2 regions of the Polaromonas sp. P2_G11 genome follow, and region 1 is predicted to be linked to the other one. Evidence: predicted binding sites of a transcription regulator. Region 1 holds the regulator's gene; the other holds the start of a gene.

Region 1 (3,401 bases):
GGGCGTCGCCGCCGCGGAATTCCACCGCATTGGCCACACCGGCACGCTCGGCATTGCGTTCGGCAAAGTCGACCATGCGGAAAGACACGTCGCTGCCGAACACCGGCGCTGTAGGTTCGGTGATGGCGGCTTCGGCCTGGTCGAGCAGGCCGTCCCAGACATGGCCCTGGAAGGGCAGGTATTTCTGAAAGGCAAAACGGCGGTTGATGCCGGGCGCAATGTTGCAGGCGATTTGCGCGGCTTCAATCGCGATGGTGCCCGAGCCGCAGCAGGGGTCATAGAGCGGCACGCCTTCTTTACAGAGCTGATCCCATCCGCTGGCGGCAATCATGGCGGCGGCCAGGGTTTCCTTCAGCGGGGCATCACCCTTGTCTTCGCGCCAGCCGCGCTTGAAGAGCGGCTCGCCCGAGGTGTCGATGTAGACCGTGACGGTGTCCGTCGTCAGGTGCACGTAGACGCGCACGTCGGGCCAGCGCGTGTCGACGCTGGGCCGCACGTCGTCGAACTTGGCGCGAAAGCGGTCGGCGATCGCGTCCTTGATCTTCAGCGCCGCGAAGTTCAGGCTTTGCAGCGGGCTGTGCTGGGCCGTGATCTCGACCTTGAAGGTCTGCTTGGGCGTGAACCAGATTTCCCAGGCCACGTTGGCAGCTGCGTTGTAGAGGTCTTGTTCGCTGCGGTACTGGTTGTGCTGCAGCTCGATCAGCACGCGCTGCGCCAGCCGGCTGTGCAGGTTGAGCTGCAACGCGTCGCGCCACGAAGCCTGCAGCTGCACGCCGGCGCGCCAGGCTTTGCCGTCGATCCCGGTGACACGCTTGACCTCGGTGGCCAGCAGGGTTTCGACGCCTGCGGCGCACGGTAAAAAGAGTTGGAGTTGATTCATGACTGACTTTGAGGGGCGGGGCAGCGCGGCCTGATTGGGCGGCTAGAGTGATTTGCGCAGGTTGGCGGGCGCGATGCGGAGCGCCTCGCGGTACTTGGCCACGGTGCGGCGGGCGCATTCAATGCCCTGCTCCTTGAGCATTTCGGAAATCTGGTTGTCGCTGAGCGGCTTCTTGAGGCTTTCTGACGAGACAAATTGTTTGATGAGCGCGCGCACCGCTGTGCTGGAAGCATTGCCGCCGGTTTCGGTGCCGAGTGCGGAACCGAAGAAATACTTGAGCTCGAAAGTACCGAAAGGGGTGCCCATGTACTTGGCCGTGGTCACGCGGGAGATGGTGGACTCATGCAGGCCCAGTTCATCGGCGATTTCGCGCAGCACCAGCGGCCGCATGGCGAGTTCGCCGTGCGTGAAGAAGTTTTTCTGCCGTTCCACAATCGCGCTGCTTACGCGCAGGATGGTGTCAAAGCGCTGCTGGATGTTCTTGATGAACCAGCGGGCCTCCTGCAGGCGCTGCTGCAGCGCCTGGCCGCCCTGGCCTTTGTGCTGCTTGAGGGCATTGGCATAAATGTCGTGCACGCGAAGGCGCGGCATGACGTCGCCATTGAGCGAAACCTTGAAGCCCCGGCCCGATTTGATGACGATGACGTCGGGCACGATCAGGTTGCGCTCCACGTTCACAAAGCGGCGCCCGGGCTTGGGGTCGAGCCGGCCAATCACCGTGATGGCGCCCTTGATGGCGGCTTCGGTGAACCCACACAGGTGCGACAGGCGCTTGACATCGCGCTTGGCCAGCAGCTCCATGGGTTGCTTGCACATGGCAATGGCTGCGCGGGTTTCTTCGCAGTCCTTGCAGTCCAGCAGTTGCAGGCTCAGGCATTCCGCCAGGTTGCGCGCACCGACACCGGCAGGCTCCATGTGGTGCAGCAGCTTGAGCGCCATCGCAAAACGCTGCTCCAGCTCTTCCGCCTGCGCCATGTCATCTCTTGCAAGACCGGCCGCGAGCGACGCCAGGCTGTCTTCAAGGTAGCCGTCGTCGTTGAGCGATTCAATGAGGAAGTGCAGCGCGGCGCGATCTTCCTCCGACAGGCGCAAGCTCAGCGATTGCCGGTGCAGGTGGTCCTGCAGCGACTCATGGCTGCCCGTGAGGTCGGAGGCCTCGGCTTCGCTCTCTTCATTGTTGTTCTTGCGCGCCGGTGCGTCGCTTCCCCACTCGCTGTCGTCGGGCGTGGTTTCTACCGTGCCATCGCCTTCCCAGCTTTCCTCGAGCTTGGGCTCCGCACTGACTTCTGCGTCATTCGGGGCTGTAGCGCCAGTCTCGTCTGCGCCGCCAGCTATCGAATCCGTAGCAGATTCAAACTCGCGGCTGTCCTGGCTTACCGGCGTGTTGATGTGCTCCAGCCCAAACTCTTCGCGCACCGCCGTCTCTTCCGACACTTCCAGAAACGGGTTTTCGTCGAGCATCTGCTCGACCTCCTGGCTCAACTCAAGCGTCGACAGCTGCAACAGCCGGATCGACTGCTGCAGCTGGGGCGTCAGCGCAAGATGCTGCGAGACGCGGAGTGACAGGCCTTGTTTCACTGGATTTTCAAATGTGCGGAAAGATAAAACGACATGTCTTCGGCCAGCAGGGGCCGCGGAACTGGCTTCGCCAGGCCGCAGGCGCCGTCCCCAGAGGGGGAGAGGGAGCTACACGAAGTGAGCGACAACAGGGGGGAACCATCTTCACATCTTGAAGTGTTCGCCGAGATAGACTCTTCGTACATCGGCGTTGTTCACGATCTCGGACGGTGTGCCTTGCGCCAGCACATGGCCGTCGCTGATGATGTAGGCGTGGTCGCAAATGCCCAGTGTTTCACGCACGTTGTGGTCGGTGATCAGCACGCCGATGCCGCGCGATTTGAGGAAACCGATGATGCGCTGGATTTCGATCACGGCAATGGGGTCGATACCGGCAAAGGGCTCATCCAGCAGGATGAAGCGCGGCTGGGTTGCCAGCGCCCGCGCGATTTCGACCCGGCGGCGCTCGCCGCCCGAGAGCGCCGGTGCCGGTGAGTTGCGCAAATGATCTACCCGCAAATCCTGCAGCAGCGCGTCGAGCCGCGACTCGATGTCTGCGCGCCCCAGCGGCTTTCCGGTTTTGTCGAGCTGCAGCTCCAGCACGGCACGCACGTTTTCTTCGACCGTGAGCTTGCGGAAAATCGACGCTTCCTGCGGCAGGTAGCTCAGGCCCAGGCGGGCACGCAGGTGAATCGGCATGTGCTCGACCGACTCGCCGTCGATGGAAATTTCGCCTGCATCGGCGCGCACCAGGCCCACGATCATGTAGAACGAGGTCGTTTTGCCCGCGCCGTTGGGGCCCAGCAGGCCCACGACTTCGCCTTTTTGCACGGACAGCGAAACGTCCTGCACCACCTTGCGGCTGCCGTACGATTTTTGCAGACCTTGCGCAACAAGGCGGCTGGGGGTCAGGGCAGGAGCGGCCGGGGCCGCTGAAGTGTCAGTCACCACATCCATCTGTGCA
Region 2 (3,401 bases), on a different contig from region 1:
TGATCAGCGGGTTGAACATGCGGCTCAAAAAATTGAAGCGACCGATCATGAAGCCGACCGGTATGCCGACGACGGCCGCCATGCCAAAGCCCATGGCCACGCGCTTGAGCGACGACAGCACGTTCCAGCCCACGCCCTGGTCATTCGGCCCCTTGCTGTAAAACGGGTCGCTGAAGATCTGCACCGCCTGCACAAAGGTGTCTTTGGGCGAGGGAATGCTGCCGGCCGTGCCCATGAAAACAAGCTCCCAGATCAGCACCAGCAAACCGAGGCCCAACAGGGGGGGCAGGATGGTGAGCCAGAGCCAGGAGGCATCGCGGGATGGCTTGGTGGCGGGCATGGGTTTTATTGAAACGTTCATGTTGTTTTTGGCTGCGGAGCCCGTTGGATAAGCGCCGCCAGCTATCGAATTGATAGCGACGGCCTCTCTGGGCCTTTCGTTGCTGCGGCTTGCAGGGGTTGCCGCCTCCAGCGGGTTGTGAAATACGGCACTGACCATGGCGTCACCTCTTTACGTGGGAAGGTTGGGTGGGGTGTAGCGTGGATATAGCGTGGGTGTTCAGGCGTGAACCTTGAAACTGTCGGCGTATTTTTTCGGGTCCTTGCCGTCCCACACCGTGCCGTCCATCAGCTTGCTGCTGCGCATGATGTCTTTGGGAACGCTCGCCTTGGCAGCCGTCGCGGCCTGTTTGTAGACGTCGATGTGATTGATCTGTTTGGCGATGCCCAGGTAGTCCGGATGCTCCTTGATCAGGCCCCAGCGTTTGTGCTGCGTGAGGAACCACATGCCGTCGGACAGGTAAGGGAAGCTCACCGCACCGTCGTTGTAGAACTTCATGTAGTTCGGGTCGTCCCAGGTCTTGCCCATGCCGTTCTGGTAGCGGCCCAGGATGCGCTGGTTGATGGCGTCCACGCTGGTGTTGACGTAGCTCTTGTCGGCCACGGTCTCGGCCATCTTGTTTTTGTTGGAGAGGCTGGCGTCAATCCACTTGCCGGCTTCGATGATGGCGGCGGTCACGGCGCGCGCTGTATTGGGGTATTTTTTGACGAAGTCGGCCGTGGTGCCCAGCACTTTTTCAGGGTGGTCTTTCCAGACGTCCTGGGTGGTCACGGCGGTCACGCCTATGCCGTCGATGATGGCGCGGTGGCCCCAGGGCTCGCCCACGCAGAAGCCGTCCATGTTGCCCACGCGCATGTTGGCCACCATTTGCGGTGGCGGCACGGTGATGACCTTGGCGTCCTTCATCGGGTTGATGCCGTTGGCGGCCAGCCAGTAGTAAAGCCACATGGCGTGCGTGCCGGTCGGGAAGGTCTGGGCGAAGGTGTATTCGCGCTTGTCGCTGGCCATGAGCTTGGCCAGGCCCGGGCCGTCGATGGCGCCCTTGTCGGCCAGTTTCTTGGACAGCGTGATGGCCTGGCCGTTGTTGTTGAGCGTCATCAGCACAGCCATGTCTTTCTTGGGGCCGGCTGTGCCCATGTGGACGCCGTAGACCAGGCCGTAGAGCACATGGGCGAAGTCCAGTTCGCCGTTGACCAGCTTGTCGCGTACGCCGGCCCAGCTGGCTTCCTTGGTCGGGATGATCTTGACGCCGTATTTCTGGTCAATGCCCAGCACTGAGGCCATGACCACCGAGGCGCAGTCGGTCAGCGGAATGAAGCCGATCTTGACTTCCTTCTTCTCTGGTGCGTCTGAGCCCTGGGCATAGACGGCAGCGCGCAGGGCGGGGTTGATGCCCACGGCGCCCACGGCCGCGGCCTGCAGCACGGTACGGCGAGTCAGCGAAGATTTCAGCAGTTCAGTCATGTCAGCGGCTCCTGATAGTTAAAACGAAAGACAAAAACAAAAAGGCGCTCGACCCGGGCAACACGTTGAACGTGATGCAGGGTGCGAACGCCTTTGTTCCTTGGGGGCACCACACACTTCGCCATTGAAGTGCTGTGCCGGTTGGCCATCTTTGACCAGTGCCTAGGGCATTGCAAAAGCTGTGCCAGCGATGCTGAGTGCTGTGACAGCGGGTCGTTTTGAGAAGGGAAAGTGCCCGGACGCACTGCCTGCACCAGTGGCTGCGGGGAAAGGCGGTGCGAGGCGGTGGTTTGATGCTTGCACCGTATTTGTGCGGTGCACCAATTGAGGGTTACCTGAGATCAGGCCCGGGATTTATCCCAGCAAATCCAGGGCGTCGAGCATGCGCTGGGCGACTTCGCCCAGCCGCAGGCCCTTATCCATCGCTGCCTTGCGCAGCTTTTCGAAGGCGGCCTGTTCGGTCAGGCCCTGGCGCTGCATCAGCATGCCCTTGGCCCGGTCTATGACTTTTCGGTCATGCAGCTCTGTTTTGGCGTGTGCCAGTTCCTTGCGCAGGCCCTGCTCGTGCTCAAAGCGCGCCATGGCCACGTCCAGGATAGGCCGAATGCGGTCCGGGGAGAGGCCGGCCACTACATAGGCCGACACGCCGGCGGCGACGGCATCCTTCACGTGGCTGGTGTCGTTGTCGTTGGTGAACAGCACGATGGGCCGACGGGCGTCCCGCGTCGCCATCACCACATGCTCCAGCGAATCGCGGGCCTCGCTTTCGGCGTCCACGATGATCATGTCGGGTTGCAGTTGCGCCAGGCGCTCGTCCAGGAAGGTATCGGCCGGGAGCACCGCGACGATGTTGTAACCGTTTTCCAGCAATCCGATGCGCAGCTGGCGCGAGCGCTCGGCCAGCTCCCGCGCATGGTCGTCATCGGACACGGACTCCAGCAGGTCCGGGGCGATGATGACAAGGCGCAGGGATTGGGACGGCGTCATGCAGGATTTAGTGCAAGAAACGTGCCCCCACGGTCATTCACTGCGTGTAACTCCTTACCTCCCCGAGGGGTCTGCCCGCCCTCCGGCCCGGCAAAGCCGGTTCCAGGGCTCATGCTGGGTTGAGGAGGGGCTCAACCAGCGGGAGCCGCGGGACTGGCTTTGCCAGACCGCAGGCACCGCCCCCTTGAGGGGGCAGGCTACACGTAGTGAGCCTGAACGGGGGGCTTTACACTCGAAGGATGAGAGTCTTGGGAATCGAATCGAGTTGCGATGAAACCGGTGTGGCGCTGGTGGATGCCAGCGGCAGTGGCGTGCCGCGCCTGCTGTCGCACGCCTTGTTCAGCCAGATCGACATGCACCAGGCTTATGGTGGTGTGGTGCCTGAGCTGGCGAGCCGGGACCATATCCGGCGTGTCTTGCCTTTGACGCATCAGGTGATGGCCGAGGCGGGCAGCAGCCTGGCGCAAGTGGATGTGGTGGCGTATACACGCGGCCCTGGGCTTGCGGGTGCGCTGCTGGTGGGGGCGGGTGTTGCTTGCTCGCTGGCGGCGGCGCTGGGCAAGCCTGCGATGGGTGTGCATCACCTGGAAGGGCATTTGCTGTCGCCCTT

What was found. Region 1 encodes sigma-54, which starts transcription at its own class of promoters, with help from an activator protein. Its sites were predicted from a motif close to TGGCANGNAANCTGCTTT; they were not measured.
Region 2: a site for sigma-54 is predicted at 1,974-1,991, ahead of AC1DWQ_RS22235 (CmpA/NrtA family ABC transporter substrate-binding protein). Genes of this name have one in related genera too.

What each region holds. Positions count from the first base shown of each region.
Region 1 is NZ_JBFUFE010000004.1:572,668-576,068, forward strand. Features, by position in the region: gene AC1DWQ_RS16780 (THUMP domain-containing class I SAM-dependent RNA methyltransferase) at 1-880, opposite strand, end outside; gene AC1DWQ_RS16785 (RNA polymerase factor sigma-54) at 923-2,458, opposite strand; gene lptB (LPS export ABC transporter ATP-binding protein) at 2,603-3,394, opposite strand.
Region 2 is NZ_JBFUFE010000006.1:437,448-440,848, forward strand. Features, by position in the region: gene ntrB (nitrate ABC transporter permease) at 1-499, opposite strand, end outside; gene AC1DWQ_RS22235 (CmpA/NrtA family ABC transporter substrate-binding protein) at 560-1,804, opposite strand; gene AC1DWQ_RS22240 (ANTAR domain-containing response regulator) at 2,159-2,791, opposite strand; gene tsaD (tRNA (adenosine(37)-N6)-threonylcarbamoyltransferase complex transferase subunit TsaD) at 3,031-3,401, shown strand, end outside.